Regions from separate parts of the Halopseudomonas sp. Lyrl_26 genome, predicted to be linked through region 3. Evidence: predicted binding sites of a transcription regulator. Region 3 holds the regulator's gene; each other region holds the start of a gene.
The links. Region 3 encodes LexA, which represses DNA repair genes until DNA is damaged. Its sites were predicted from a motif close to CTGTNTNNNNANACAG; they were not measured.
Positions count from the first base shown of each region.

Region 1 (10,802 bases), on a different contig from region 3:
CGGTGATGTCGTTGCTCAGCTCGTCCAGAGTGTAACCCACGGCCAGCTTGGCAGCGATCTTGGCAATCGGGAAGCCGGTGGCCTTGGAGGCCAGCGCCGAGGAGCGCGACACGCGCGGGTTCATCTCGATGACCACCATGCGACCGTCGACCGGGTTGATGCCGAACTGGACGTTGGAACCACCGGTTTCCACACCGATTTCGCGCAGCACCGCCAGGGAGGCGTTGCGCATGATCTGGTATTCCTTGTCGGTCAGGGTCTGGGCCGGAGCCACGGTGATGGAGTCACCGGTATGCACGCCCATCGGGTCGAAGTTTTCAATGGAGCAGACGATGATGCAGTTGTCCTTCTTGTCGCGGACCACCTCCATCTCGTATTCCTTCCAGCCGATCAGCGACTCGTCGATCAGCAGCTCCTTGGTCGGCGACAGATCCAGACCGCGGGTGCAGATTTCCTCGAATTCTTCACGGTTGTAGGCGATACCGCCGCCAGTGCCGCCCATGGTGAAGGAGGGACGGATGATGCAGGGGAAGCCGACCTTGTCCAGCACGCCGTAGGCTTCGTCCATGTTGTGGGCGATACCCGAGCGCGGGCATTCCAGACCGATGGCACGCATGGCCTGGTCGAAGCGCGAACGGTCCTCGGCCTTGTCGATGGTGTCGGCATTGGCTCCGATCATCTCGACGCCGAACTTTTCCAGCACGCCGTGCTTTTCCAGATCCAGCGCGCAGTTCAGTGCGGTCTGGCCGCCCATGGTCGGCAGCAGGGCGTCGGGGCGCTCCTTCTCGATGATCCGCGCCACGGTCTGCCACTTGATCGGCTCGATATAGGTGGCGTCGGCCATGGCCGGGTCGGTCATGATGGTGGCCGGGTTGGAGTTCACCAGGATGACCCGGAAACCCTCTTCGCGCAGCGCCTTGCAGGCCTGGGCGCCGGAATAGTCGAACTCGCAGGCCTGGCCGATGACGATGGGCCCGGCGCCGAGGATCAGAATACTCTTGATGTCAGTACGTTTTGGCATGTGTGCTATTAATCCTTGGGTGTGCCGGCGACTCAGGCGCGCTTGGCCATGGCTGCAATGAAACGCTCGAACAGCGGAGCCACGTCACCCGGGCCGGGGCTGGCCTCGGGGTGACCCTGGAAGCTGAAGGCTTCCTTGTCGGTGCGCTCGATCCCCTGCAGGGTGCCGTCAAACAGTGATTTGTAGGTTGCCCGCACGTTGGCCGGCAGGGCGCTCTCGTCCACTGCGAACCCGTGGTTCTGGCTGGTGATCATGACCTCACCGGTCTTCAGATTCTGTACCGGGTGGTTGGCACCGTGGTGCCCGCTGGGCATCTTGACCGTGCGCGCGCCCGAGGCCAGGGCCAGCAGCTGGTGACCCAGACAGATGCCCAGGATCGGGGTATCGGTCTCCAGCAGCTCGCGGATGGCGCGGATGGCGTAGTCGCAGGGCTCCGGGTCTCCCGGGCCATTGGACAGCAGTACGCCATCGGGATTGAGCGCCAGCACATCGGCAGCGGACGTCTGGGCGGGCACCACGGTCAGGCGGCAACCGCGCGCTACCAGCATGCGCAGAATGTTGTGCTTGACGCCGTAATCATAGACCACCACATGGTAGGGCAGCTGCGCTGCGTCTATCTCGGGGTAGCTGTCGGTAGCCAGATCCCAGGCGCTCTGCCGCCACTCGTAGACGCTGGTGGTAGTGACTTCCCTGGCCAGATCCATACCCTTGATGCCGGCAAACCCCCTGGCCAGCTCCAGCGCCTTCTCTTCGGTTGCATCCGCACCTGCCATGATGCAGCCATTCTGCGCCCCCTTTTCCCGCAGAATGCGGGTCAGGCGACGAGTATCGACACCGGCAATGGCGACGGTACCGTTCTCCTTCAGGTACTCGCCCAGCGGCTGACGGCTACGCCAGTTGCTGGCGATCAGCGGCAGATCCCGGATGATCAGACCGGCAGCCCAGACACGGTCGGATTCGGCATCCAGCGGGGTGGTACCGGTATTGCCGATATGCGGGTAGGTCAGCGTGACAATTTGACGCGCGTATGATGGATCGGTGAGGATCTCCTGGTATCCGGTCATGGCCGTATTGAATACGACCTCGCCGACGCTGTGGCCGTCGGCGCCGATGGCTTCACCACGGAAGATGCTGCCGTCGGCGAGAGCAAGAATGGCGGGCTTGGACAAGAAAACCTCCGAAAGACTGACACGTTTTTGCCGAACGCGGGCTGCACAAAAGCGGGAATGATGTGATTTCCACTTCACCCCACTGCAAAGGCATTGTCAGATACGCGCTGAGATAGACAGATTAGCCCGATATTTTACCGGCTTGACCAATAAATATCCACACCGGTTATCCCCTTACATCCACACGACCAAGACGTTCTGCCGTTCTGTTTCATAATCCCGGCGGACGTGTTAAAACTGCATCTGGATCACGAACCTGTGCAGGCGCACCAGCACCCCGTTGCTGGCCGGGCGGCTCGGCACAAGGCTCAACAACCAGAACAGGGACTTCAACCATGAAAACCTATCTGAAGTATGTATTGTTCCTGCTGTTCCTCGGACTTGCTGCCCAGGCCCAGGCCGATGCACAGCTGGCTCAGAGTCTTCACGAGCTGCGCAGTGAAGGCTACCGCGCGGCCACCTATCTGCTGATCGACAACAACCTCTACGAGCGGGTACGCGAACCGGGCAACCGGGAAGCCTACAACGAAGCCCTGCTCAATATGGAGAAACTGCTGCGTCAGCTGGACAACCCCAGCGATGTACGCGCGCCCTATAACCAGTTCGTCAGCCTGATCCGCGAGATCGAGAACCAGAGCGAGGACGAAGCGCACTATCATCTGGCCACCGTCAACCGCACCATGATGGCCCATGCAGAGATGGACAAGGCTATTGCGGCACGCTACGCGAGCGCCGCTGCAGGAGGCGATGAGCGTCTGCTCGCGCTGCACCAGCAGAGCCTGGAGACCAATCAGATCCTGCTTTTGTACCAGAACAACATGTTCAGCTCGATCGGCGTGTATTTCATGGAGACCAGTGAAGGCATCTTCAACACCATAGATGCACGCATTACCGCGCGAGCCGCAACCCTCCGGGAGCTGCTGCCGGATCTGGACCCGACGCTGCAGGATCTGGAAAAGCAGTACGGCTTCATCCAGCCGCGACTGATCAACCACCACGACAACTGGGTGCCCACCATTGCAGCCTTCTATCTGCTGCGCAACACCAAGACACTGGATCAGATGGCCCGCGATCAGCTGCGTCAGAGCTGAGCAGCATTCAGTAACAAAAAGAGCCCGGTCAGAACATCTGACCGGGCTCTTTTTGTACCGCAAGTCTCAATCACGCAGCGAGAGTACATCCTGCATGTCGAACAGCCCCCTATCATGGGCAGCCAGCCAGATGGCCGAACGCACCGCGCCCCTTGCAAAGGTCATGCGACTGGAGGCCTTGTGGGTGATCTCCACCCGCTCACCCTCGGTGGCAAACAGCACGGTGTGATCACCCACCACATCCCCGGCGCGCACAGTGGCGAAACCGATGGTCTGCCGATCACGGGCGCCGGTCTGGCCTTCGCGGCCGTACACCGCGACCTTCTGCAGGTCTCGCCCCAGCGCCTGAGCCACTACCTCACCCATGCGCAGCGCAGTACCGGAGGGAGCGTCTACCTTGTGCCTATGGTGCGCTTCGATGATCTCGATATCCGCCTCATCGCCCATGACCCGGGCCGCCATGTCCAGCAGCTTGAGGGTAAGGTTGACGCCGACGCTGAAGTTGGGCGCAAAGACCACCGGGACCTGCTCGGCCGCCCGGCTGATCAACTGCTTTTCCTCCTCGGAAAAGCCGGTGGTACCGATGACCATCGCCTTGCCCGCGGCGCTGCAGATTTCCAGGTTGACCAGGGTACTGGTCGGATGGGTGAAATCGATCAGCACATCAAAATCGTCGAGCACCTGGGTCAGATCCCCGACGACGGCCACGCCCAGCCGACCGACACCGGCCAGCTCGCCGGCATCAGCGCCGATCAGGCTGCTCTCCGGCCGCTCGATGGCGGCAGTCAGTCGCGCCCCCTCAGCCTGGCCTATGGCCTCGATCAAGGTCTTGCCCATGCGCCCGGCTGCGCCGATTACCGCTATTCTTCTCATGCTTTCCCCGGTCAGAACTTCATGTCTTCAAAGAAATTTTTCACGCCCTCAAACCAGCTCTTGGCTCGCGGCGTCTGATTGCTGCCCTCAGCCTGCAGGGTATCACGCAATTCGCTGAGCAACTCGCGCTGCCGCTTGGTCAGATTAACCGGGGTTTCCAGTACCACTCGGCACAGCAAGTCGCCGGGGGCACCACCACGCACCGGCACCACGCCCTTGCCACGCAGACGGAACAGCTTGCCGGTCTGGGTTCCCTCGGGAATCTTCAGCTTGACCCGGCCGTCCAGAGTCGGCACCTCAAGCTCGCCACCCAGTGCCGCTTCGACAAAGTTGATCGGCACCTCGCAATAGAGATTCTTGCCATCGCGCTGGAAGATCCGGTGTTCTCGCACCGACACCACCACATAGAGGTCGCCGGTGGGCCCACCATTGACCCCGGCCTCGCCCTCCCCGGCCAGACGGATGCGATCGCCGTTATCCACGCCCGGCGGCACCTTGACCGACAGGGTCTTGGTTTCTTCCACACGGCCCTGGCCATGGCAGTCGCGGCAGGGGTCACTGATCATCTGCCCGGTACCATGACACCGCGGACAGGTCTGCTGCACAGCGAAGAAGCCCTGCTGCATGCGCACCTGACCATGACCGCCACAGGTGGTACAGGTGGTCGGCTTGGTGCCCTTCTTGGCACCGCTGCCGTCACAGGTCTTGCAGCCCACCAGGGTCGGCACCTTGATGGTCACGGTGGTACCGCGCACAGCCTCTTCCAGGTCCAGCTCAAGGGTATAGCGCAGATCGCTGCCGCGCTGCACCGAGGAACGGCCGCGACCGCCACCCCCGAAGATATCGCCGAACACGTCGCCGAAGATATCGGAGAAATTGCCACCACCGAAACCGCCGGCACCGGCGCCCATGTTCGGATCCACGCCGGCATGACCGTACTGGTCGTAGGCCGCCCGCTTATTGGCGTCGGTCAGAATCTCGTAAGCCTCGTTGGCTTCCTTGAATTTCTCTTCCGCTTCCTTGTCATCCGGATTGCGATCCGGGTGATATTTCATTGCCAACCGGCGATAGGCTTTTTTCAGCTCGGCTTCACTGGCGCCGCGCTCCACGCCCAGCACTTCGTAATAGTCACGCTTGGCCATATGTCCTGTTTCCTTTGGAATATCCTACGGCACAAACAGCAACGCGGGATAAGCTCCCGCGTTGCCCTGCCGCGCTGTGCACGGGCCCGCCCTGAGGCAGGCCCGGAACACCCAAGGACTACTTGTTGTCCTTGACTTCTTCGAACTCGGCATCGACCACATCATCTGCGTCAGCCTTGCCCTCGCCGGCATTGGCCTGGGCATCGCCCTGGGCTGCCTGCTCTTCATACATCTTCTGCACAACCGGGGCAGAGGCTTCGGACAGCGCATTGATCTTGGCTTCGATCTCTGCCTTGTCATCGCCCTTGACCGCTTCTTCCAGATCGGCAAGCGCCTTCTCGATTGCGGCCTTCTGCTCCTCGGTGGCCTTGTCGCCGGCTTCGGACAGGGTCTTGCGGGTGGCATGCACCAGCTGATCGCCCTGGTTGCGCACGGTCACCAGCTCCTCGAACTTGCGGTCTTCCTCGGCGTTGGCCTCGGCATCACGCACCATCTTCTCGATTTCTTCATCCGACAGACCGGAGTTGGCCTTGATGACGATCGACTGCTGCTTGCCGGTAGCCTTGTCCTTGGCGGACACATTGAGGATACCGTTGGCATCGATGTCGAAGCTGACCTCGATCTGCGGCACACCGCGCGGCGCCGGCGGAATGTCGGCCAGATCGAAGCGACCCAGCGACTTGTTCTGCGCAGCCTGCTTGCGCTCACCCTGCAGCACATGAATGGTCACGGCTGTCTGGTTGTCGTCCGCGGTGGAGAACACCTGCGACTTCTTGGTCGGAATGGTGGTGTTCTTCTCGATCAGGGTGGTCATCACACCGCCCATGGTCTCGATACCCAGCGACAGCGGAGTCACGTCCAGCAGCAGCACGTCCTTCACGTCACCGGCCAGTACCGCGCCCTGAATGGCAGCGCCAACGGCTACCGCTTCATCCGGGTTGACGTCCTTGCGCGGCTCCTTGCCGAAGAATTCGGCAACAGTCTTCTGCACCAGCGGCATGCGGGTCTGACCACCGACCAGGATCACCTCGTTGATTTCCGAGGCGTCCAGACCGGCATCCTGCATGGCGATGCGGCAGGGTTCGATACTGCGCTTGACCAGATCCTCGACCAGCGACTCCAGCTTGGCCCGGGTTACCTTGACCTGCAGGTGCTTGGGACCCGAGGCGTCAGCAGTGATGTACGGCAGGTTGACATCGGTCTGCTGGCTGGAGGACAGCTCGATCTTGGCTTTCTCGGCTGCTTCCTTCAGACGCTGCAGCGCCAGCGGATCGTTGTGCAGATCAACGCCGTTTTCCTTCTTGAACTCGTCTGCCAGATAGTCGATCAGACGCATGTCGAAGTCTTCACCACCGAGGAAGGTGTCACCGTTGGTCGCCAGCACCTCGAATTGGTGCTCGCCATCCACTTCGGCGATCTCGATGATGGACACGTCGAAGGTACCACCACCCAGGTCGTAGACCACCACGGTGGAGTCACCACGGGCCTTGTCCATGCCGTAGGCCAGCGCCGCCGCTGTGGGCTCGTTGATGATGCGCTTGACGTCCAGACCGGCGATACGCCCGGCGTCCTTGGTCGCCTGGCGCTGGCTGTCGTTGAAGTAGGCCGGAACGGTGATGACCGCTTCGGTCACAGGCTCGCCCAGGTAGTCCTCGGCGGTCTTCTTCATCTTTTTCAGCACTTCCGCGGAAATCTGCGGCGGCGCCATCTTCTCGCCCTTGGCTTCGACCCAGGCATCGCCGTTGTCGGCCTTGACGATCTTGTAGGGCACCAGTTTGATGTCCTTCTGCACCACGTCCTCATCGAAGCGGCGACCGATCAGGCGCTTCACCGCATAGAGGGTGTTGTGCGGGTTGGTAACCGACTGACGCTTGGCGGACTGGCCGACCAGGGTCTCGCCGTCGTTGGTGTAGGCGACGATGGACGGAGTGGTGCGCCCGCCTTCGGCGTTCTCGATGACCTTGGCGGCACCGTTCTCCATGACAGCGACGCAGGAGTTGGTGGTCCCCAGGTCGATACCGATGATCTTACCCATGTGTTTATGTCTCCGAATATGCTGGCCGCACGTACCCGGCGGCGCTGTTCAATCTGCTCTGAACTCTAGATAAGGCCGGAAAATGCTATTTCAAGTACAACTTCACGCCTGTTCGTCAATTGTTCCGCCAGTCTGGCCAGACCCGGCCTTGCTTACGACCACCATGGCCGGACGCAGCAAGCGCTCGTTCAGGGTGTAACCCTTCTGGAACACCTTGAGCACGGTATTGGGCTCGACCTTGTCGCTGGCCTCCATCGCCATCGCCTGATGCAGCTCGGGGTTGAAGGGCTCACCCTCCGGATTCACAGCCACCACCTGATGCCGCGCCAGAGTGTCGGTGAACAGTTTCAGGGTCAGCTCCATGCCTTCACGCATGGGCTGGATGGCGGGATCCTCGTTACTGGACAGCTCCAGACCGCGCTCCAGGCTGTCAACCACCGCCAGCAGATCCATGGAAAACCGCTCCAGGGCAAACTTGTGCGCCTTGGCGATTTCCTGCTCTGCCCGGCGGCGGGCGTTCTGCGCGTCGGCAACGGCACGCAGCGCCTGGTCCTGTGCGGCAGCCAGCTGCTCCTCGAGCTCGGCGATACGGGCAGCGGGGTCATCCCCGGCCGGAGTCGCGGCTTCCTGCTGCTCGGTTCCGATCTCCTCGTCCTGCAGCTCCTGTTTCTGTTCGTCCACCATGTCTCCTCCTGTCAGCAAATGGGTGACGAGGCCCTCAGGCCACGCGCATGACCTCTATATGGGGCTGCCGGAGGGATGTTCAAGGGGGTTGAACAACAAACCACGACTACTGTATAAACAACCAGAACAACAAGCCTGCGGAGATGACTCCATGCTGCTGCACCTGGCGGTGAATAACTACGCAATCGTCGATCATCTGGAACTGGAGCTCGATCGCGGCATGACCGTGATCACCGGCGAAACCGGTGCGGGCAAATCCATCATGCTGGACGCCCTGGCCCTGACCCTCGGCGACCGCGCCGACAGTGGCGCGGTGCGACCCGGTGCGGACAAGGCAGACATCCTCGCCACCTTCGACATCAGCGACATTCCGGAAGCGCAACAGTGGCTCGAGCAGCGCGACCTGGCCAGTGACGAGCATCAGGTGATACTGCGCCGAGTAGTCACCGCCGAAGGCCGCTCCCGGGGCTACATCAACGGCAGCCCCTGTCCGCAACAGGACCTCAAGGCGCTGGGCGAGATGCTCATCGACATCCACAGCCAGCATGAACATCAGTCCCTGCTCAAGACCGACACCCACCGCCGGTTGCTGGACGACTATGCCGGCGCCAGCGAGCTGGCGCGGCAGGTGCAGCTGGCTGCCCAGCGCTGCCGGCAGACCGAACAGGCCCTCGAACAGGCCAGCAACATCAGCGAGGAGCAGAATGCCCGCCAGCAACTGCTCAGTTACCAGCTGGAGGAGCTGGATAATCTCAGCCTGCAGGACGGCGAGCTGGAGCTGCTGGAAAGCGAACAACGCCAGCTGGCCAACGCCGAGCAGATAATGCAGTCCTGCCAGCAGATCATCAATATCTGCAGTGAAAGCGATAACGGCAGCGTGCTGCAGGCGCTCAGCGCCTGTCTCAACCGCCTCAACGGCCTGCATCACCATGGCCGCAGCCTGGGCGAGGCCCACGACCTGCTCACCGGCGCGCAGATCCAGATCGAGGAGGCCGTCGGAGAACTCAGTCGCTACCTCGATCATTTCGAGGCGGACCCGGCGCGCCAGCAACAGGTTGAAGAGCGTCTGGGCGTGATCCACGACCTGGCGCGCAAGCATCGGATTCTGCCCCAGGAGCTGCCGGCCCTGCAGCAACGCCTGATTGAAGAGCTGGAAGGCATCCAGCAGAGCGATGCGGACAAGGACCGCCTGACCGAGGAGCTGGCCGCGTACCGCGAGCACTATCAGCAATTGGCCGCGAAGCTGTCCGCGATCCGCCATAAGGCCGCGCAGAAGCTGGCCAAGGCGGTGACCGGCGAGATCCAGCAGCTGGGCATGCCGGGCGGCCAGGTACAGGTCGAACTGCGTCCGATCACCAGCGCCCAGTACCCCCTGCAGGGACTGGAGAACGTCGAATTTCTGGTCAGCGCCAACCCGGGTCAGCCGGCCAAGCCGCTGGCCAAGGTGGCCTCAGGTGGCGAGCTGTCACGCATCAGCCTGGGCATCCAGGTGATCACCGCCCAGACCTCCCGGGTACCGACCCTGGTGTTCGATGAAGTGGATGTAGGCATTGGCGGCCCGACTGCCGAGATCGTCGGCAAACTGCTCCGTCATCTCGGCGAGCGTGGCCAGGTTCTGACCGTCACCCACCTGCCGCAGGTCGCCGCCCAGGGGCATCAACACCTGTTCGTGCGCAAGGAGCAGCGACGGGATTCGACCCGCACCTGCATAGACAGGCTGGAGGGGGAGGACAGGGTTCAGGAAGTGGCCCGCATGCTGGGCGGAGTGGATCTGACGGAGGAGTCGCTGGCCCACGCCCGCCGGCAGCTGGCGCGGTAGGAAGAGGAAGCGGCCGAACTGGCTGCTCCGAGAACCGGTCAGGCCTGACGACAGACCCGACCGATCGGCAGGAAGGGATCAGATATCCCGTTTCTTCACATAGAGCACCAGATTGTGGTCGACCAGTTCGTAGCCGTGCTCGCGCACGATCTGTTCCTGGCGCCGCTCGATCTCGGGATCGAAGAACTCGATCACCTCGCCGGTATCCACACAGACCATGTGATCGTGGTGCTCGCCATCGGCCAGTTCGAAAACGGCATGTCCGCCATCGAAGTTGTGGCGCACCACCAGACCTGCGGATTCAAACTGGGTCAGCACCCGATAAACGGTTGCCAGACCCACGTCCTCCCCCGCTTCCATCAGCGCCTTGTAGACATCCTCCGCACTCATGTGCCGGTCATCGTCATTGGCCAGCATCTGCAGAATCTTGACTCGCGGCAGCGTGACCTTGAGGCCGGCCTTACGCAGTTCGTGATTTTCAACCATGGTTCAGTTTCTCTCCACAATGCTTCGCAGCGCTGGATCTGTCGGGTATGATTCAGGGCCATTCAGCAAACTTTCGATAGTGGATGTTACCACGCGATGCCAAATAGTCTGAACCGTGCCCTTTGTATCCTGGTATTTTGTGCCGCCAGCGCCAGCCTTTCCGGTTGCGGATTCCCCGGCGTGTACAAGATCGACATTCAACAGGGCAACGTCGTTACCCAGGAAATGGTGGACCAGTTGCGCCCCGGCATGACCACCCGCCAGGTGCGCTTCATCATGGGCACCCCGCTCATCCAGGACACCTTCGAACCGAACCGCTGGGATTACCTGTACAGCATGCAGTCGGGGCATAACCCGCGCGAGCAGGAACGTATCAGCCTGATGTTCGAGAATGATCGTCTGGTCGGTCTGGCCGGCGACTTTGTCCCCGGCACCAGCCGCGACGAGGCCATCATGGGCAACACCGCCGATTCCGCGACACA
Region 1 is NZ_JAYJLH010000008.1:55,463-66,264, forward strand. Features, by position in the region: gene carB (carbamoyl-phosphate synthase large subunit) at 1-1,021, opposite strand, end outside; gene carA (glutamine-hydrolyzing carbamoyl-phosphate synthase small subunit) at 1,054-2,190, opposite strand; gene VF673_RS11055 (hypothetical protein) at 2,526-3,281, shown strand; gene dapB (4-hydroxy-tetrahydrodipicolinate reductase) at 3,348-4,154, opposite strand; gene dnaJ (molecular chaperone DnaJ) at 4,166-5,296, opposite strand; gene dnaK (molecular chaperone DnaK) at 5,415-7,349, opposite strand; gene grpE (nucleotide exchange factor GrpE) at 7,434-8,015, opposite strand; gene recN (DNA repair protein RecN) at 8,167-9,834, shown strand; gene fur (ferric iron uptake transcriptional regulator) at 9,913-10,320, opposite strand; partial or broken gene VF673_RS11090 (outer membrane protein assembly factor BamE) at 10,417-10,802, shown strand, end outside.
Region 1: the regulator LexA is predicted to act here: its motif matches at 8,125-8,140, upstream of recN (DNA repair protein RecN).

Region 2 (10,802 bases), on a different contig from region 3:
CAGTAGCAGACCTGTCAGGCCGAAAAGCATAAGGCAAGCGAACATGACGTATATTCTTGTAAGCCATTTAGCAATCATCAGCCTTCTCTACTGGTTTTGTATAACGCCTACATTTGCGGCTGGTTTGGAGCGCAGCGGAAAACCAGTCCGCCAACATGTACTTGTTAGGCAATTTCATTCACTCCACTTGGCCTTAATGTGTTTGCCAGTGCCCTTTCCAAAGCTCTTTCTATCGAGCATTTTTGCTTTAAACTCGAAGTCTTTGCTGATTTTCACGATAAGAAGTTTGCTGAAATTACCGGCTCGCTTCACTAGCACGGCATTGTCGGACTTAAATGGGCTAATTGTTTTTATTTCGACGAAATCGTTTCCCAATTTGCCATCGGAGCCTCGTGTATAAGGCTTATGCCTTTTGATTCCGTATTTAGCTTCACCGTATAGCTCGCCAAGCTCTCCATAAATTGGCAGATGCCGACCTGTAACTTCGAAGTAATTTCGGGCGGTTTCAACCAATTCATCTAGCAACTCCCAAAGCTCTAGAGTCGTAGGGTTCTTTGGCTCACTACTAGAATCCCAGCCCGCTTCATCGTCAATAAACTCCTCGATGTTATCCCAATCGCCATGCTCCCAAGGGTTATAGCCACAGGCAGCAGCATCCGCTATCTGCTCTGGGCTAAAACCCTCATTATGCATATCGTGCAGAAAGTCCCAGTCGCTCATATGTTCCTCTTGCCTAACGCCCCGCTAAACGGCGAGCGATAGCGAGTCCGGTGTAGGCCACGATTTTTGTGGCCGGAACGAATTTGAGCGGCTTGTTATGAATTTTGTACAGCACCAAACAGCTCACTCAACTGCTGCTCAATCAGCCCTGTGTGTCCGGTATAGCCCACTAGCCGATCATCACCAGCCTCAATGGCAAGCAGCAGTATTTCTCTTGCCTTGCCTCTGGAGATCAAATCACGCGGAGTGACGAATTGGCCATCAGAACGGCTGAAGTAAAGGGAATCTTCGCGAAGAGTACGAAATTCGCCATTTGCAGCCTCTTTCAGGAGCTCCTTACAGCGCTCTTGCCCAAGCGCATCCTCTAGCCGCTTGCCCATAAATACGGTGGGAAGAATTGCCATTTGATGTTTAGACGCATGATTGAATAGCTTATCGTTCCCTCGTTTCATTGGTTTGATACTTTTTTCTCTGCGGTACAAGCCTACTTCGGCTTTCGCGATTTCTTCGATTGCCGTAATAGCCAGGAATACCGCGGTTCCATAGGAATCACGCTCGAAGCAAGAAACCGCATCGCGAAGCAAAACCACTATATGATCACAGGCGCGATTGAAGTCCACGCCCTTCGATTCTTCGCCAAACACGAGTTCTCCGTTCTCGATGGCTATTCCAATTGCATCTAAACCAACGTTCTGCAGATCGGTTTCCATGTCTATTCCTAACAGTGATTAGACCGCATGCGGCACTAATACATAACAATGACTGCGGTATAACTCCGGTTCAACCAGAGCTATGCCTGCCATAAAACCCATAAAAATCAATAGATTACGAACGCAATGCCAACTTTACCCGTATTCGCTTGACTGCGTCTTTTCACAATCCATTACTACTGGATAAATCCGCTCCCCAGGCACGCTACCGCCCTACCCTTTTCGGCGGGCATGGCCTGGGTGGTTTATCAAAATTCGGAGAGACTGATGGCTGTCCTTGCCTCTGGGCGGGGATAACCGCAGTCCTTTGCCTGACCCAACCATAGTCGAAAAGTATGGCGCATGGCTACCAGTTGGGACCCGCTGGTGTCAGTGAAAATCCCGGCTTCTGGTATCCAGCCCCTGCAGCATGGGCGTGAGGTCAGTCAGGCTGCTGGCGATCAGGTGGCGGATGCCTTCCTTGTGTTCGAGCTTGCCCTGTACCTGCAGTAATTGTGAGTGCACCAGTTCCTTTCTCTGGCGTTCGGCTAGTGTGCGCCAGACGACGACGTTGATCATGCCGTGTTCGTCTTCGAGGGTGACGAAGGTGACGCCGCTGGCGGTGCCGGGGCGTTGGCGTCCGGTGACCAGGCCCGCGACCTTGACGTGGCTGTTGTCGTTCATCTGCTTGAGCTGCTTTGAGCTGCGGCAGCCTCTGGCCTTGAGCTGGCTGCGCAGCAGGCGCAGGGGGTGTGGGCCCATGGTGGTGCCGACCAGGGCGTAGTCGGCCATGAGGTTTTCGCCGACGCTGGGCAGTGGCAGGGCTACGTCCTGCTCTGTCTGGGCAGGTGCTTCGGTAAACAGGGGCAGTGGTTCCTGTACACCGGCGACGGCCCAGCGGGCCTGGTGGCGGTGGCCGGCGAGGCCGCGCAGGGCGCCGGCGTCGGCGAGCAGTTCCATGGCCCGGCGGTTGAGTTGGCTGCGCAGGGCCAGCTCCTCTACTGATGTGAAGCCCTGCCGTTGTCTGGTTGCAACCAGTCGGTGGGCATCGTCCTCGCGGAAGCCGCGGATCATGCGCAGGCCGAGGCGGATGCCGTATTCGCCCTTGCGGTCGTGCTCCAGGGTGCAGTCCCAGTCGCTGTAGCGCACGTCTACCGGCCAGGTTTCGATGCCGTGGCGGCGGGCGTCCTGCAGTATCTGGTCGGGGCTGTAGAAGCCCATCGGCCAGCTGTTGATCAGGGCGCAGGCGAAGGCGGCCGGTTCGTGGCATTTGAGCCAGCTGCTGGCGTAGGTGAGCAGGGCGAAGCTGGCGGCGTGGGATTCGGGGAAGCCGTAGTCGCCAAAACCCTTGATCTGCTCGAACAGGCGTTCGGCAAATTCCTTTGTATAGCCGCGCTCGAGCATGCCTTGGGTGAGTTTCTCCCGGTGCGGCTCCAGCCCGCCCTTGCGCTTCCAGGCGGCCATGGAGCGGCGCAGCTGGTCGGCTTCGCCGGCGCTGTAGCCGGCGGCGACTATGGCAATTTCCATGACCTGCTCCTGAAACAGGGGGACGCCGAGAGTACGCTCCAGCACTTTTTTCAGCGCGGGGGATGGATAGCTGACCTCCTCTTCGCCGTTTCGGCGGCGCAGGTAGGGGTGCACCATGTCGCCCTGGATCGGGCCGGGGCGGACGATGGCCACTTCGATCACCAGATCGTAGAACCGTCTGGGTCGCAGTCTGGGCAGCATGCTCATCTGTGCGCGGGATTCGATCTGGAAGACGCCTATGGTGTCGGCCTGGCTGATCATGCTGTAGGTCGGCTCATCCCCGGCGGGGATGGTGGCCAGGGTCAGTTCCCGGCCGCGGTAATGGCGGACCAGATCGAAGCAGCGGCGCAGCGCGGTGAGCATGCCCAGCGCCAGCACATCCACCTTGAGCAGGCCGACCGCATCCAGATCGTCTTTGTCCCACTGGATGACGGTGCGGTCTTCCATGGCGGCGTTTTCCACCGGCACCAGGGTATCCAGCGGCTGCTCGGAGATGACGAAGCCGCCGGGGTGCTGGGACAGATGTCGGGGGAAGCCGATCAGCTGGCCGCTGAGGGTCAGTACTCGGTGCAGTACCGGACTGTCCGGTTCAAAGCCCGCTTCCCGCAGGCGCTCGGCATCGGGAATACGATCGCTCCAGCGGTTGCAGCAGCGGGCCAGGGCATCCACCTGATCCGGCGGCAGGCCGAGGGCCTTGCCGACATCGCGGATGGCACCAGCGGCGTGGTAGCTGCTGACCACCGCGGCCAGTGCCGCGCGGCGGCGGCCATAGCGGTTGAATATGTACTGGATGACCTCTTCCCGGCGCTCGTGCTCGAAGTCCACGTCGATGTCCGGCGGTTCGTTGCGCTCGCGGGACAGGAAGCGTTCGAACAGCAGGTTGGATCGGGCCGGGTCGATTTCGGTGATGCCCAGAGCAAAGCACACCGCCGAGTTGGCGGCCGAGCCACGGCCCTGGCAGAGGATGCCCTGCCCCCGAGCGAAGCGGACGATGTCGTGCACGGTGAGGAAGTAGCTTTCGTATTCCAGTTCGCTGATCAGGGTCAGCTCCTTGTCGAGCTGGGCGCGCAGTTCGCTGGAGATGCCCCGGGGCCAGCGCCAGGCGATGCCTTCCTCGGTGAGGTGGCGCAACCAGCTGGACGGGGTGTGGTCGGCGGGCACCAGCTCCCTGGGGTACTGGTATTTCAGATCGCCCAGATCGAAGCGGCAGCGCCTGGCAATCTCCACTGTGGCCTGAAGCAGTGTTGGGGGATAAATCTGGGCCAGCTGCTGCAGCGGACGCAGGTGACGTTCGCCATTGGGGAACAGCCGGTGGCCGGCCTCTTCCAGCGTGCAATGATGGCGGATGGCGGTCAGGGTGTCCTGCAGGGCCCGCCGGCCCCGGGCGTGCATGTGCACATCGCCGCTGGCCACGGCGGGGACCTCCAGCTGGCGGGCCAGTCCAAGCAGTTGCTCCAGTCTTTGCGCATCATCCGGGCCGCGGTGCAGCTCGACCGCCAGCCACAGCCGCTGGTCAAAGCGGGTTTTGAGCCATTCGCCGTGCTGCGGGTCCGGCTCCGGCTCGGGCAGCCAGAGCGCCAGCAGGCCGCTGGTGTCGGTTTCCAGATCGTCCCTGAGCAGTTGATAGCTGCCCTTCTCGGTGCGGCGGCGGGCATTGGTGATCAGTTGGCACAGGCGCTGGTAGCCGGTCTTGTCCTCGGCCAGCAGGACCAGCCTGGGGCCGGATTCTACCTGCATTTCGCTGCCGATGATCAGAGGGATGCCATGAGCCTTGGATGCCTCCCAGGCTCGGACTATGCCGGCCAGGGTGCACTCGTCGGTAATGGCCAGGGCCTGATAGCCGTGCTGTCTGGCACGGGCAAAGAGCTCGTCGGCGCTGGAGGCGCCCCGCTGGAAGCTGAAGTTGCTCAGGCAATGCAGTTCGGCGTAGTCGGCTGTCATGCGAACCACCCGTGCAGCATCCAGGGGCCCTGCCCGTCCACCGCCTGCCAGACCCAGGCCAGCCGCCCATCCCGGGTGCGCACCACATAGTAGTCGCGACGGCGGTCGGCCCCGTCCCACCAACCGGACTCGATGCGCTCCGGCCCGGCGAGGATCTCCGGCACCAGCTCGTTCAGGGGCTCGGGTTCTGCCAGCAGCCAGCCGGGGCGCTTGCCGAGCTGTGCGGGCGGAAGGCCGGCGCCCTCGGTGTCGCGCCGCCAGGCACATTCGGGCCTGTGATCGGCCACTGCGACCAGACCGTGAATGGCCTCATCACCCAGGCGCGCCCTGAGCCGTTCGCGCAGTTGGTCCCAGGGCTGAACCGGTGGTGGGCGTTCCTCCAGCAGTGAGACCGGTTTGGGGGTGAAGGACGGCAGGTCACTGGCGCGCAGCCTTACCGCCAGCACGGGTTCGGGCAGCTGCAGTTGCTCCAGCCGGCTGCGGGTGACTTCGAACAGCTGCTGGGCATCCCGTTCGGCGCTGAGCAGGCCGATGGGCAGACAGGTCGGTTCGTGATCCCGGTGCTCAAGGGTCAGCTCGAAGCGCTGCACGCTGCAGTCCCGCCCGGCCAGGAAGGCCTGCAGGTCCAGCAGCAGGCGGCGGATGGGGAACAGCAAGGCCTGGTGGGAGTCGACCTCGAAGTTGAATTCGATGCGGGCAGCAAACTCGTCCGCTGGCTGGTAACTGCCCAGCGCCACCGGCAGCACGCCGAGCAGCCGGTCGAGATGGGCCAGCACCTCGGCGGGGAAGCGTCGGGCCAGGGTATCCCGCGGCAGGCGGAGTATCTGCCCCAGTTGTTTGAGCCCCATACGCGACAGTGTGGCCACGCTCTGGGCATCCAGACCGCTGCGCTGGATCGGCAGGCGCTGGATATGCTCGCGCAGGGCCAGGCTGTCCATGACCGCCAGCCCGTCGTGCACATTGGTCAGCGCCCGGGCGGCGGCGGGGTTGGGGGCCAGCACTATGCGGTGCTGAAAGCCCAGCCCGGTCAGATCCTCCCGCAGGCGCTGCTCGAATCGCGGCCAGGGGCCGAACAGCCCCAGGCTGGATTCGACCTCCAGCAGCAGTGCATGGGGATAATCCAGACTGACATGGGAGCTGTAGCGGTAGGCCCAGGCGGCGAGAAAGTGCTGCCAGTGGCTGATCTGCTGTTCATCGTATTCGGCCACGGCAAAGTCGGTGACCAGGGTCTGGGCGGCGGTCAGGCTCATGCCCGGCCGCAGGCCCAGGGCCCTGGCCTGGGCATTGACTGCCCGGATCAGGCGGCGCGGCACATGCCCGGATACCAGCACCAGGGGCGCATCGGCGTCATCCCGCCCGCGCTGCACCCCATCCAGGGCCAGCCGGGTCAGCAGTATGCAGGCCCAGCGCATGGCGGCTAACCCAGCGCCAGGGGGCGGGCTGCCGGCATGGCACCTCGACTCTTGAGCACCCGGACCTGCCGCGGCCAGGCATCCAGCGCCAGGCGCAGGGCGGCGGGGGACGGGTTGTCCGCCTCGCGCAAGGAACGGCAGGCAAACCCCAGGGACTCGCCGGTGGCAGCAGCCAGTTGCAGGCGGCGCAGGCCGCGGTCATTGATCCGCTCGGGCCAGCACAGTACGGCGGCGCAACTGCCGGAGCGCAGGCACTGCTCTGCCGCCCACAGGGCTTCCTTCTCGCTGGCCTGCACCAGTACCAGCCAGCGCAGATCGACCCCGGCCTGCAGCCAGGCCGGCGCAAAGGGAATGAAGGGCGGCGCCACCAGCACTACCCGTTCCCGTGCCCGGGTCAGGCGGGCCAGGGTCGGCCACAGCAGCTGCAGTTCGCCACTGCCGGGGTGGGCCAGCAGCAGTTCGCTCAGGGCCGCTTCGGGCCAGCCGCCGCCGGGCAGCACGGCATCCAGTTGCGCATGCCCGGTGGGCTGGGCCGGCGCCGCGGCAATATCCGCACCGCCCTTCCACACCCGCCGCTGCTGTAGCAGGGCGTCCAGGGACACCACGGCGCTCATGGCTGCCGCTCCGGTTCGGAGTCGGTTGGAATGGAGGATGGGAAAGCTGGGCCGCACATGACAGACACCGAATTACTGTATGGGCATACAGCTTATTCACTGACTAATGTCTGGTCAATCCCGGAGCGGAGGTGCCGGATGGATGGCTGTGACGGACAGGACGAGCTGGTGCTCGTCCTTCCCATAGCGGGCTCAGTCGGCCAGTTCGATATGATCCGGGTGGATGCGGATCAGACCCTGCTTGTACAGGCCGCCGATGGCCTTCTTGAAGTTGGCCTTGCTGACGCCGAACTCGGCGGTGATGAGTTGCGGCGGGCTCTTGTCGCTCAGCGCCAGCTTGCCGCCCTGTTCGCGCAGGCGATCGATAATCTGCTGCTCCAGAGCGCTGGCGGCATGGCGACCGACCGGCTGCAGGCTGAGGTTGATCTTGCCGTCGGGGCGGATCTCGCGTATGTAGCCCTTCTCGCGCATGCCCCGGCGCAGGAACTTGAAGGCTTCGTTCTTGTGAATCAGCCCCCAGTGGGCGTTGTTGATGATGGCCTTGAAGCCCAGATCGGTGACCTCGGCAATCAGCAGATCCACCTCTTCCCCGACCTTGTAGCGGGCCGGCTTCTGGTCCAGGTAGCGGTCCAGCCGGGCGGTGGCCACCAGCCGCTTGCTGTGCTTGTCCAGATAGACGTGAACCACGCAATAGTCGCCTACCTGCAGCGGGCGCTTCTCTTCGGAGTGCGGCAGCAGCAGGTCCTTGGGCAGGCCCCAGTCGAGGAACAGGCCGGTGCGGTTGATATCCACCACCTTGAGGCTGGCGAAGCCGCCGACCATGACCTTGGGTTTGAGGGTGGTGGCGATCAGCCGGTCGTCGCTGTCGAAGTAGACGAACACATTGAGCCAGTCGCCCACCTCGCTCGGCGTGTCCCTGGGGATGTAGCGCCGGGGCAGGAGGATCTCCCCTTCCATGCCGCCATCCAGATAGAGGCCGAAGTCCGTGTGCTTGAGCACCTCGAGTGTGTTCATTCGTCCAATCAGTGCCATGCCCTTGCCCGCCTTGCTGACCCGGTCGTGCCGGAGAGGCCGCCAGTATATAGAGTGGCCCTGACCAGACCAATCACTGCGGGGGGGTGACGGACTCCCGGCTGCGCCGGAGCAGTGCACTCAGGGACTCATCATCCACCGCTGCACTGAACAGAAAACCCTGATAGGCATGGCAGCCCTGCTGCCGCAGGAAGTCGAGCTGATCTGCCGTTTCCACGCCCTCGGCCACCAGCTTCAGGTTCAGACTGCGGCCCATGGCGATGATGGCGCGGATGATCTCGGCATCATGACTGTCCACCGTGCAGTCACGCACAAAGGACTGGTCGATCTTCAGCTGATCCACCGGCAGGCGCTTCAGATAGCTGAGTGAGGAATAGCCGGTACCGAAGTCGTCAATCGCGAAGCTCAGGCCCATGCTGCGCAGCTCGTGCATCTTGGCCACGGTATCGTTGATGTCGTGAATGACCATGCTCTCGGTGATTTCCAGTCGCAGACACCGGGAGGGTATCTGATGGGCCGCGATGGCCTCGCCCACGCGGGCGACGAAATCAGCCTGACGGAACTGCAGTGGGCTGATATTGATGCTCAGGCTGAATCCGTCCACATCGATCAACCGCTGTTCAAGGAGTCTGGCTATAAGTCCGCAGGCTTCCTCCAGCACCCAATGGCCGACATCCAGAATCATGCCGCTCTCTTCCAGCACGGACATGAAGCACCCCGGGCTGACCAGACCTTTCTCGGGATGCTCCCAGCGCAGCAGCGCTTCGGCTCCGAGAATACGCTGCTGATGGACATCGATCTGGGGCTGATAGTGCAGACGGAAGGCGCCCTGCTCCAGAGCGACGCGCAGGTCGGTCTCCAGCTGCAGCCGGCGGCTGACGTCGACCTGCATCTGCGGTTCGAAGAAAGCAAAGCCGTTGCGCCCGCTGGCCTTGACCCGGTACAGGGCAGTGTCGGCGTGCTTGAGCAGATCCTCCGGGGTGCGGCCGTGCTCACCGGACAGGGCAATACCGATACTGCAACCAAGCTGCAGGGCGTGGCCTTCCACCCGCATGGGGGCGGAGAGTGTTTCCAGCAGAGCCAGGGCATGGTTCCCGACCTGCTCGGTGATCTGCTCCCGGTTGCCGCTCAGACCGGCGAGCACCACCACGAATTCATCGCCGCCCAGCCGGGCCACGGTATCGGTCTTGCGCACGCCCTGACACAGGCGCCGACTGGCCTCGCGCAGCACCGCATCCCCCAGGCCGTGGCCGAGGGAGTCGTTGATGCGCTTGAAGTGATCCAGATCGAAGAACAGCACCGCAAAGCGCAGGCCATGCCGCTCGTCCAGCGCCAGATGCTGCTGCAGGCGGTCCTGCAGCAAGAGGCGGTTGGGCAGATTGGTCAGCGCATCATGGTAGGCCTGATGCTTGATGCGCCTCTCGATGGTCACCTGCTCGGTCACGTCCTTGAAGCAGGACAGGGTGCAACGGTCATTCCCCACGCGGATGAAATTGCTGGATACTTCGCAATTGAGGATGCGGCCGTCCCGGGTAACGAAGTCCACCGGTTCGGAGCGCAGGCAGCGGTGGCGGATGAGCTTCTCGATCAGCGCCGAACGCCGCTCGGGATAACGCCACAATCCAAGCTCGGTCGCCGTCCTGCCGACGGCTTCCTCTGCGGTATAGCCGAACACCTCGGTAAAACGCCGGTTGATCTCGGTGATTCGGGCGTTGTCCTTGTCGAACAGCAGGTAGGGCTCGGGGGAGTCCATGAACAACGCAGTGAATTTGGCCTCACTGCGCCTGAGCGCCGCCTCAGCCTTTATCCGATCGGAAATGTCATGGATCATCGACAGCCGGCAGAGCTCGCCGGCCACCGTCATCTGTTCCACATACACCAGACAGGGCAGGATGCGCCCATCGCTGCAGCGGAAGCGGGTCTCCGACTGCCGCAGGCTGCCCATCCGGTTGAGATCGTGAAAGAACGCCGCGCACTGTTCATCGGACAACCACAGCGGCAGCGCTTCCGTTCTGTTCTCCAGGATCATCTCTTTCGGCCAGCCGAACAGCTTGTCGAACGAGGGGTTGGTCGCCACCACAGCGCTGTCACTGAGGCGGGTCAGGATGCAGGCAATGGGCAACTGCTGGACGAAAGCGATGAAAGCCTGGTCACCGCCCGCCTGACTGGCACTCATGCCGACAGCCCGGCGTGCAGAGGGAGTAGAAGATAAAAACGGGCAGATTCCATGGCCTTTTCTCGTTATTTTTCCTAAAAGTAGCGCTTCGCTACTATTGATTCAAGCCTGCATGGCCGCTCTGGCGCGCGTTCTGTGCAGCTTCTTCAGGCTGTCGATCATGCGCTGGTGCCGCTCCAGCCCTTCCAGATTCATACTGGTGGGGGTCAGGCCGTGGAAGCGGACACTGCCCTGCACCGAGCCGATCACGGCATCCATGCGCTCGTCGCCGAACATGCGGCGGAAGTTGGGTTCGAAGTCCTCCAGCTCCAGCTCGTCATCCAGCACCACCTCCAGTACCGCCTGCATGGCCTGGTAGAACAGGCCGCGTTCGACGGTATTGTCGTTGTACTGCAGGAACTCCTCGACCAGCTCCAGAGCCGGTTCCAGATTGCCCAGCGCCAGATGGATCAGCAGCTTCAGTTCAAGGATGGTCAGCTGCCCCCAGACGGTGTTCTCGTCGAACTCGACGCCGATCAGGGTGATGATGTCGCCGTAGTGGTCCAGCTCGCTCTCTTCCAGACGGTCCACCAGACTCTGCAGCTGCTCGTCATCGAGCCGGTGCAGATTGAGGATGTCCTCACGGAAGTACAGCGCCTTGTTGGTGTTGTCCCAGATCAGGTCGTCCACCGGGTAGACCTCGGAATAGCCC
Region 2 is NZ_JAYJLH010000004.1:179,707-190,508, forward strand. Features, by position in the region: gene VF673_RS07755 (hypothetical protein) at 1-78, opposite strand, end outside; gene VF673_RS07760 (hypothetical protein) at 175-720, opposite strand; gene VF673_RS07765 (AbiV family abortive infection protein) at 816-1,430, opposite strand; gene VF673_RS07770 (error-prone DNA polymerase) at 1,800-4,877, opposite strand; gene VF673_RS07775 (Y-family DNA polymerase) at 4,874-6,289, opposite strand; gene imuA (translesion DNA synthesis-associated protein ImuA) at 6,295-6,903, opposite strand; gene VF673_RS07785 (CvfB family protein) at 7,096-7,935, opposite strand; gene VF673_RS07790 (putative bifunctional diguanylate cyclase/phosphodiesterase) at 8,009-10,111, opposite strand; gene VF673_RS07795 (OsmC domain/YcaO domain-containing protein) at 10,214-10,802, opposite strand, start outside.
Region 2: the regulator LexA is predicted to act here: its motif matches at 6,979-6,994, upstream of imuA (translesion DNA synthesis-associated protein ImuA).

Region 3 (10,802 bases):
TGCACCAGCGCCGCGCCCAGGCCGATCATGATGGCGCGCAGCACTATCACCCCGAGAATCCCCCAGAACAGGACCCGGTGCTGATACAGACGCGGAATACCGAAGAAGCCGAGAATCATCGCCATGACGAAGACGTTGTCCATCGACAAGGACTGCTCGATCAGGAAACCGGTATAGAACTCCAGCCCGCTGGCCGCCCCCCGGTCGAACCAGACCCACAGACCGAAAAGCATGCCGACGGTGAAATAGCCGCTGTACAGCAGCAGACTCTCGCGCACCTCGATCTCGTGCTCATCACGGTGCAGCACGCCGAGGTCAAAAGCGAGAATACCCAGCACTATGGCCAGGAAAGCGAACCACTGCCAGGCGGCAGTGCCAAGAAAAGGTGTGGTTAAAAAGGCAAGCAACGAGTCCATCGGCCCCTCCAGTCAAGGTATGTAATCAACTCATGACTCCGACATCACGGTGGCCGCAACCACCGCCAGAGGGGCCCGGCGTCATGCGGCACTCATGATATAGCCGCCCCTTTTCTCTGACAAGCAGAGCGGCGACGGGGTCCCTTGAAATAGTTATTCGTCACTTACCCGGTATATCTGTATTTCTACGTGCCTGCATCTTTGTATGTCTGTGCCGGCCTCTGCCGTTGGTACGACCCTGCTGCAAATCCGCGCCAGGTCGTGCTGGGGTGCAGGGCCGTGCCGACACGCTGCAAGTACGTCCCTGTAAGCTCGCGGTTTTCATCCCTGAAAACCGACGGTCGGCACAACCCTGCACCCCCAGCCCGCCTACACACTCCGAGCCGCTGGAAGAAAAACCACCAGCAACTCCCAAGTTTCTGCCGTTGCGCTGGGACGCCCCTGACACGACCGTTTGATGTCAGGGATGACATCAACGAGCCCCCAGGGACGGGTTCACGGCGTGTCGTGGCAGGGGCGTACCAGCGCAGAGGCTTGCACAACCCTGCAAGCATCTGCTGCACCAATCGTCCCCACCAAAAAACACACATCTTCAGCAGGGAACCGCCCAAGGGGTTAAAATGTCGGTTTTGCTTAAACCGGAACATCCATATCAGCATGTCTGACACCCCGATTCTGTTCTCCGCCCCCCTGCGCAACAACCTCGGCAACCGTACAGCCTGGGGTAACCTGCCGGCGGCGGCGCGGGCGCTGGCGATTGCCGAGGCCGCCCTGCAGCACAAGGGCCTGAGCCTGGTCATCACCCGGGACACCGCCGAGGCCGACCGGCTGGAGCAGGAACTGCGCTTCTTCGCCCCGCAACTGCCGATCACCAGCTTCCCCGACTGGGAAACCCTGCCCTACGACAGGTTTTCGCCGCACCAGGACATCATCTCCCAGCGACTGGAAACCCTGTATCGCCTGCCGCAGATAGAACAGGGCATTCTCGTGGTGCCCATGATCACCCTGCTCCACCGCCTGCCCCCGCGCAACTTCCTCCGCGGCTCGGTGCTGATGATGAAAGTCGGACAGCGGCTTGACATCGACCGCATGCGGCAGAACCTCGATGCCGCCGGCTACCGCTGCGTGGATACCGTCTACGAGCATGGCGACTACGCCGTGCGCGGCGCGCTGCTGGATCTCTACCCCATGGGGAGCCGCCTGCCCTACCGCATCGACCTGTTCGATGACGAGATCGAAACCCTGCGCACCTTCGATCCGGAGACCCAGCGTTCGATCGACAAGGTTGACAGCATTCACCTGCTGCCTGCCCGGGAATTCCCCCTGGACAAGAGCGCCCTGACGGGCTTTCGCGCGCGTTTCCGTGAGCGCTTCGAGGTCGACCACCGGCGCTGCCCGCTGTATCAGGACCTGAGCGACGGTGTGGTGCCGCCCGGCATCGAGTACTACATGCCGCTGTTCTTCGAGGAACTGGGCAGCCTGTTCGATTACCTGCCGGACAGTACCCAGCTGTTCAGCCTGCCCGGCATCGAGGACAGTGCCAGTCAGTTCTGGGCGGATGTTCGCAACCGTTTCGAGGAACACGGCATAGACCCGACCCGGCCACTGCTGCCGCCGGCGGAGCTGTTCATGGCGGTTGAGGAATGCTTTGCCCGGATCAAGGTCTACCCGCGCATCGTCTGCCACGACAGCCCTCTGCCAGCCGCAGCGGGCGTGGTCAATTTCGACTGCAGCCCTCCGCCGGAGCTGCCGCTGGACAACAAGCTGGAACGGCCGCTGCATCTGCTCGAGCAGTTCACTGCCGAGTTCAAGGGGCGCACCCTGTTTGTCGCCGAAACCGCCGGACGGCGTGAGGTGCTGCTGGAGATGCTGACCCGCATCCCGCTCAAGCCGGAACTCGTGGACAGCTGGGCCGAGTTTGTCAAAGGCGAGCTGCCCTGCGCCATCACCATAGCGCCGGTGGACGAGGGCCTGCTGTGCAACGACCCGGCCATTGCCCTGATTGCCGAAAGCCAGCTGTTCGGCCAACGCGTCATGCAGCGCCGGCGGCGTGGCAAGGCCACGGATCTGGGCGACGCCATCATCCGCAACCTCACCGAGCTGCGCGAGGGCGCGCCCGTGGTGCATATCGACCATGGTGTGGGTCGCTACCGCGGCCTGGTCAACCTCAGCGTCGAGGGCCAGGAAGCAGAGTTTCTCAAGCTGGAGTATGCGGACGAGGCCACCCTCTATGTGCCGGTCGCCAACCTGCACATGATCGCCCGCTACAGCGGTGCCGACACCGACAGCGCACCGCTGCACCGCCTGGGCTCGGATCAATGGCAGAAGGCCCGGCGCAAGGCCGCCGAGAAGGTCCGGGACGTGGCCGCCGAACTGCTCGATGTCTATGCCCGCCGCGCTGCCCGCAAGGGCTACAGCTTCAACGATCCGGATCAGGACTACCAGACCTTTGCCGAGGCCTTCCCCTTCGAGGAGACCGCGGACCAGCAGGCAGCCATCGATGCAGTGATCAAGGACATGACCAGCCCCCTGCCGATGGACCGGCTGGTGTGCGGCGATGTCGGCTTCGGCAAGACCGAGGTGGCCATGCGCGCGGCCTTCCTGGCGGTGCACAGTGGCCGCCAGGTCGCAGTACTGGTACCCACTACCCTGCTGGCCCAGCAGCACTACAACAGCTTCAAGGACCGCTTCGCTGACTGGCCGGTGAAGGTCGAGGTGCTGTCACGCTTCAAGTCGGCCAAGGAAATCAAGGCCGCTACCGAAGCGCTGGCCGAGGGCAAGGTGGACATCATGATCGGCACCCACAAGCTGCTGCAGAGCGATGTGCGCTTCAGCGATCTGGGGCTGGTGATCATCGACGAGGAGCACCGCTTCGGGGTGCGCCAGAAGGAGCGGCTCAAGGCCCTGCGCAGCGAGGTGGACATTCTCAACCTGACCGCCACGCCGATCCCGCGGACCCTGAACATGGCCATGACCGGCATGCGCGACCTGTCGATCATCGCCACGCCGCCGGCACGGCGACTGTCGGTCAAGACCTTCGTCATGCAGCAGCAACCGGCGGTGATCAAGGAGGCCATCCTGCGCGAGCTGCTGCGTGGCGGCCAGGTGTACTTCCTGCACAACGAGGTGGAAACCATCGAGAAGTGCGCGGCAGATCTGGCCGAGCTGGTGCCCGAGGCGCGCATCGGTATCAGCCACGGTCAGATGCCCGAACGCCAGCTGGAGCAGGTAATGCGCGATTTCTACCATCGCCGCTTCAATATCCTGGTGACCTCGACCATCATCGAGACCGGCATCGACGTGCCCAGCGCCAACACCATCATCATCGAACGGGCCGACAAGTTCGGCCTGGCCCAGTTGCACCAGCTGCGTGGACGGGTCGGCCGCAGCCACCACCAGGCCTATGCCTACCTGCTGACCCCGGCCGGACGCAAGCTCACCGGGGATGCGGAGAAGCGCCTGGAGGCCATTGCAGCCGCCCAGGATCTCGGCGCCGGCTTTACCCTGGCCACCCACGACCTGGAGATCCGGGGTGCAGGTGAACTGCTCGGCGAGGGCCAGAGCGGCCAGATCCAGGCGGTGGGCTTCAGCATGTACATGGATATGCTCGAGCGCGCGATCAAGGCGATCCAGCAGGGCAAGGAGCCGGAGCTGGAGAATCCGCTGGGCGATGTGCTGGATATCAACCTGCGCCTGCCGGCATTGATCCCCGACGACTACCTGCCGGATGTACATGCACGCCTGACCCTGTACAAGCGGATCGCCAATGCCGCCAACGACGACGAGCTGAAGGATCTGCAGGTGGAAATGATCGACCGCTTCGGGCTGCTGCCGGAGCAGGTCAAGACCCTGTTCCGCATCACCTCGCTGAAGCTGCGCTGCGCACCGCTGGGGATCACCCGCATCGACGTCGGACCCGAGCACGGCCGCATCGAATTCGGTGCCGACACCAGTGTCGATCCCATGGTACTGATCCGACTGATTCAGGAAAGCTCGCAGCGCTACCGGCTGGAAGGTGGCAATATACTGCGTTTCAGTGCCCCCATGGGCCAGGCCGCGCTGCGCCTGAATACCGTTGAAGCGCTGATCGAACGGCTGCAGCAACCCGCTGCCGCAGCCCCCGGCAAAGGAAAACGCTGATGAAATCGATAACCCGCAACCGGCTGCAACCGCTGCTCGCCACCGCCCTGCTGACCGGCAGCCTGCTGGCCGAAGCCCAGGAATATCTGGTCGAACTGCTGGTGTTCAGCCAGCCCGGCGCACAGCTGACCCCCGCCGCCGGCCCCGGAACGGACTGGGATGAGCGCGCCACCGCGCTGGACGACACGGTGCGCGGTGATATCCGCAGCATAGATCCCACCCGTCACCGGCTGGACAGTGATGCACGCAAGCTGGAAAGCAACGGCTACGAGATCCGCTTTCACCGGGCCTGGACCCAGCCGGCGGACCCGCACCTGAGCGTAGCCGTACGGAAGGGCCAGCCCATGACCGACGCCGGTGGTGACTTACTGTATCCGGTACAGGGTCTGGTCAGCCTGGATACCGATCCGCTGAGCGCTCGGGTCACCCTGTGGCTGAACCATGCCACCGCGGCGGAGCCGGTGAGCGAACGATTGCAGACCACCCGCCGCCTGCGCCTGGATGAGACCCACTATCTCGACCATCGCAGCCTCGGTGCCCTGATCCGCACCAGTCAGCCCTGAGCTGACCGGGCGGCGGGGCCGCCCGGTACCGTCTCTCAGAGCAGATCCGCCCGCCGCAGCAGCTCGACCGACCGCGCCCAGCGCGGATCGGCCTTGTAGTCGACGCCGACCACGCGCCGGGCCAGCATCCGCGCCGGCCGCTCGGAGGGTCGCATGCCGACCTGCTGGGCATGCACCAGCGCCTGTTCCGCCGCCGCCCGATCGTTGCACACCAGCAGCATGTCGCAGCCCGATGCCAGTGCCGCATCCACCCGCTGGGTCATGTCACCGGCGGCGTGGGCGCCGGCCATGGTCAGATCGTCACTGAAGATCACCCCATCAAAGCCCAGCTCTCCACGCAGGATGTCCTGCAGCCAGCGCCGGGAGAAACCGGCGGGCAGACTGTCCACCGCCGGATAGACCACATGCGCCGGCATGATCCCGTCCAGTTCACCGGCCAGGGCCGCGAACGGACGCAGATCGCTGTTGCGGATCTCCTCTTCGCTGCGCTCGTCCACCGGCAGGGCGAAATGGGAGTCGGCCTCGGCCCAGCCATGGCCGGGAAAATGCTTGCCGGTGGCGGCCATGCCTGCCCCGTGCAGCCCCTGGATGTAGGCCCGTCCCAGGGTTGTCACCTGTTGCGGATCACCACCCAGGGAACGATCACCGATGACCTGACTGCGCAGGTAATCCAGATCCAGCACCGGAGCGAAACTGATATCAATCCCGCAGGCGAGCATCTCCGTTGCCATCAGCCAGCCGGCAGCCTCGGCCAGCGCAGGCGCCGCATCTCCGCAACGGGCAATACGGCCCAGCGCCGGCAGACGCAGCACCTCGCGGCGCAGCCGCTGGACCCGGCCGCCCTCCTGATCAATGGCGATCAGCATGTCCGGACGCAGTGCACGGATGCTGTGCACCAGCTCGCGCACCTGGGCCGGTGACTCGGTATTGCGGGCAAAGAGAATGAGGCCGCCGACCTCGGGCTGCCGGAGCAGCTGGCGGTCTTCCGGTGTCAGCCAGTGACCTGCCAGATCCAGCATCAATGAGCCATGGGTCAAGGGAGTGCTCCTGATTTCAATGAGAGATTATTCGATAACGACTGCACAGCCGGCCGGGGTCATGTCGAACAGCGCCAGCATGTCGCTGTTGCGCAGGCGAATGCAGCCGTGGGACAGGGGGATGCCCATGGGCTGATCATCCCCGGTGCCATGCAGGTAGATGTAACGGCGCTGGGAGTCGCAATTGCCGCCCCGATTGAAGCCGGGCTCCTCGCCACACAGCCAGAGGATCCGCGTCAGTATCCAGTCCCGCTCGGGGTGGGCGGCAGCGAGTTCGGCGGACCAGACCTCACCGGTCGGCCGGCGACCGATGAACACCGCGCCCAGGGGCTGGCCTTCACCGATACGGGCGCGCACCCGGTGGCGGCCACGGGGCGTGCAGCCGCTGCCCTGCTGCTCACCGGGACCGGCCAGTGCCGTGGATACCGGAAAGCGGCAGACCTGCTGCCCTCCGGCATAGCCGGTGAGGCACTGGTGCTCGATGGATATGTGGATCAGATCCAGGGACATGCGCAGCTCCGCGGGAAAACCCACACGATAGCGGATCGGCGCCGGCGAGGTAAGCCCCGGCCGGCAGCTTCACTCCGCCGGCGCGGGCTCGGCGTTGTTCACCAGCTCGGCGCGCATGCCGGCAGCGAAGAACGGAACCATCTGGCGCAGGATCTCATCGGTACTGGCCCGGTCGCCGTACTCGGCCTCACCCATGGCCTTGAGCGCCTTCATGCTGGAAAGGGTGAAGGCGGCGCTGCCGAGCATGAAGTGCACCCGCCAGAACAGCACGTCCACCGGCAACTCCGGCGCACTGCGCAATACCAGGGTCATGTAGCGCTTGAACACCTTGCCGTAGACCTCACCGAGATACTTGCGCAGGTGTCCCTGGCTCTGACTGAAGGCCAGACCGAGCAGGCGCATGAAGGTGGACAGATCGTTGCCGCTGCGCGGCTTGACCGCCAGCACCAGGCGCACCAGCATCTCCAGCAGCTGTTCCAGTGTCGGGTCTGTGACCCCTGCCTGCTGCTGTCGATCGAGCTCCTGCTCCAGACTGGTAACGAAGGGATTGAGGAAACGGGTAAAGACCGCTTGGATCAACGACTTCTTCGAGCCGAAGTGATAGTTGACTGCGGCAAGATTGACCCCGGCCTTGCTGGTGATGAGCCGCAGCGAGGTTTCCGCGAACCCTTTCTCGGCAAACAGTTGCTCTGCAGCATCCAGAATGCGCTCGACTGTTTCAGACTGCGCCACAGACCACTCCACTATCAAAACGAATGTTTGAAACATACGTTTCAAGCGGGCTGGGTGTCAACCAGAAGATTTTTACCACAGTCCGTACCAAGTGCAAAATTCGACCCGGGGTTGCGCCGGGCCAAATGCTGTATATAATCACAGCAACTGTATAGAAAAACAGGCATGGACCAGATGCAGAAACTCACCGCACGGCAACAGCAGGTACTGGCTTTCATCCGGGAATACATGGCCAGCAACGGTTATCCACCCACCCGCGTGGATATAGCCCGCGAACTGGGCTTCCGCTCCCCCAATGCGGCCGAGGACCACCTCAAGGCCCTGGCACGCAAGGGTGCCATCGAGATGATCCCCGGCGCATCGCGGGGCATCCGCCTGCCCAATGATGCCGAGGCAGCCGATGAGCACAGCCTGCCGGTCGTCGGCCAGGTAGCCGCCGGCGCGCCCATCCTGGCACTGGAGAATATCGAGAACCACTGCCGCATCGATCCCGACTTCTTCAGCCCCCGCGCCGATTACCTGCTGAGGGTCCGCGGTATGAGCATGAAGGATATCGGCATTCTGGACGGCGACCTTCTGGCGGTCCATCGCACCAGCGAGGCACGCAATGGCCAGGTGGTGGTGGCCCGCATCGACGATGAAGTCACCGTCAAGCGCTTCCACAAGCAGGGGCGCAAGGTGTCACTGATCGCGGAAAACCCTGAATTTGCCCCCATCGAGATCGACCTGGGCGAGCAGGAACTCATTATCGAAGGCTTGAGCGTAGGCGTGATTCGCCACTGAAGGAGTAGACCATGCGGTATGCACGAAACGAAGGTTCAGCAGTACAACCGGATCTGTTGCATAACGCCCTGCTGGCCTGCCAGTCGGGTATGCAGTCACTGACGCAGGCACCCAGCTACGACGACGGACTGGATGAAGCCCCCGGCTCCAGCGAGATCGGCCTGCACGGCTCACCCCGTCAGTGCCTGCAGCTGCTGGCACCCATCCTGCGGGACCTGAGCCAGGCCAACAGCCCGGGATGGCTGAGCCTGATTGATCCGCCGCTGCCCATCAGCCAGAAGTGGCTGCGGGCCTCGGGACTGGACCCGCAACGCATCCTGATCATCCGCTCCCGTCGAGGAATGGATTCACTCAGGCTGTGCTGCGAGATTCTGGAACTGGGTTACAGTCACACCGTGGTCAGCTGGCTGTCCGATCCCGACCATGGGGAGCTGCTGGACCGATCGGCCCGGGCGGGACACTGTGCCAGCCTGAATATTCGCATGGAAGTTACCAGCTGACATTCACCCGACCGGAATGGCGGTTACCGGGCACTGCTGCTCAATGCAGCACCCGGTGCTCATCCAGATCCAGATCCGGATCATCCTCGAGAATCTGCCCGGCAACCTGCATGCCGGCGCCGATCATGACCTTGGCCACCTCGACATAGTTGCCCTGCAGAAATTCCCTGGCTTCCTCGGAAAACTCAATGATCAACAGCGGCTTGCCCTCTTCGTCCGGACGGCGCAGGGCAACCGTCCCGTCGGCAAGCTCAATGATCTCGAGAAAGGGTGAAGGCATTCGATGTCTCCTGTCAGTCAAGCCTGGCATTGTACCACACCCCAGCGGGGGAGCCTGACGCCCGCCCTACCACTCCTGAAGGTTCTGACGATAACGCTCGACCTGGGCGCGCAATGACGCCAGCGCCTCCTCGGCCTCCGCCAATCCCCAGGGTGGCGTCGCAGCCCCACCGACGATAAGGGCACCGGCGGCGCCCGCCCTGGCCGGTGGCGCCTGCAGCTGCTGCCAGGCGGACAGGATACCCGCAACCCAGCTGTCAGAACGTTGCCTCAGCTGCGCCAGCTCGGCCAGTTCAGGTCCGGGAAAACGCTCGATCTGTTCTGCGCGCAGCAGCTGTTCGACGCTCTGGGTCCCGGTCAGGGTCCAGCGGTAGCCGTCGGCAACCTCCTGGATAAGCCACAGCAGGCCGCGGTACAGATGAAAGACGGTGTGCTCGCGATGATAGGCAACCCGGGTAGCCGCGCCGATCTCCGTCGCAGCGGCAGCCTGGTGCCATTCACCCAGCGCCAGCCGGGCAAAGGCCAGCGCCTGATTGGTACGGGTATACAGCTCATCCGCCACGGGATTACCCCTTGACCTTGCGGCCGTCCTCGATCACCCAGTTCTTGCCATCATGGAAGGCACGCCAACCGGTCGGCTTGCCCTCGATCTCACTCTGCACGTACTGCTCCTTGCTCTTGCGACTGTAGCGTACCACGGTGGGATTGCCATCCGGATCGGCGACCGGTGCCTCGAGCAGGAAATGGTACTTGGGATCTATCGCCTCGGCGTGGGGCAACAGCTCGCGCACCAGAGGCGCGCGGGTCTCGCGATTCTTGGGAAACTGGCTGGCAGCCAGGAACAGACCCGAGGCCCCATCGCGCAGAACGTAGACGTCATCCACCTTCTCGCAGCGCAGCTCCGGCATCAGCACCGGATCCATCTTGGGCGGTGCCGCCTCGCCGTTGCGCAGCAGCTTGCGGGTATTCTTGCACTGCGCATTGGTGCAGCCGAAGTACTTGCCGAAGCGGCCGGTCTTGAGCTGCATGTCGCTGCCGCACTTGTCGCATTCGATCACCGGACCATCATAGCCCTTGATCTTGAACTGCCCCTGCTCCACCTCGAAGCCGCTGCAGTCGGGATTGTTGCCGCACACATGCAGCTTGCGGCGCTCGTCGACCAGGTAGCTGTCCATCGCTGTCGAGCAGATCGGGCAGCGGCGCTTGGCCCGCAGTACCCGGGATTCACCCTCATCGTCATCCGCCGCCACCTCGTTACCGGGTACCAGATTGACGGTCGCCTTGCAGCGCTCCTTGGGCGGCAGGGCATAACCGGAACAACCGAGGAACACCCCGGTGGAAGCAGTCCGTATCATCATCGGCCGACCGCACTCGACGCAGGGGATATCTGTCGGTGTGGGCTGGTTGGCGCGCATGCCCTTGCCTTCCTCGCTGGAACCGGCTGCCTCGAGCTTCTGCTTGAAATCGGCATAGAAGCGGTCGAGCACCTCCTTCCAGGGCACCTCACCTTCGGCCACGTCATCCAGCGACTCCTCCATGCGGGCGGTGAAGTCGTAGCCCATCAGATTGGGGAAGCTCTCGTTGAGGCGCTCGGTCACGATGTCACCCATCTTCTCCGCGTAGAAACGGCGGTTATTCAGGGTGACATAGCCACGCTCCTGAATGGTCGAGATGATGGAGGCGTAGGTCGACGGGCGGCCGATACCGCGCTTCTCCAGCTCCTTGACCAGACTGGCTTCGGAATAGCGTGCCGGGGGCTTGGTGAAGTGCTGCTTGGGATCCAGACGGACCAGACCCAGCTCGTTGTCCACCTGCATGTCCGGCAGCACCTCATCTTCGCCA
Region 3 is NZ_JAYJLH010000001.1:425,425-436,226, reverse strand. Features, by position in the region: gene VF673_RS02140 (TerC family protein) at 1-416, opposite strand, end outside; gene mfd (transcription-repair coupling factor) at 1,074-4,556, shown strand; gene VF673_RS02130 (CsiV family protein) at 4,556-5,119, shown strand; gene nagZ (beta-N-acetylhexosaminidase) at 5,155-6,138, opposite strand; gene VF673_RS02120 (L,D-transpeptidase family protein) at 6,184-6,666, opposite strand; gene VF673_RS02115 (TetR family transcriptional regulator) at 6,736-7,398, opposite strand; gene lexA (transcriptional repressor LexA) at 7,573-8,181, shown strand; gene VF673_RS02105 (SOS-induced cell division inhibitor SulA) at 8,193-8,681, shown strand; gene VF673_RS02100 (hypothetical protein) at 8,722-8,961, opposite strand; gene VF673_RS02095 (DUF6586 family protein) at 9,028-9,522, opposite strand; gene topA (type I DNA topoisomerase) at 9,527-10,802, opposite strand, start outside.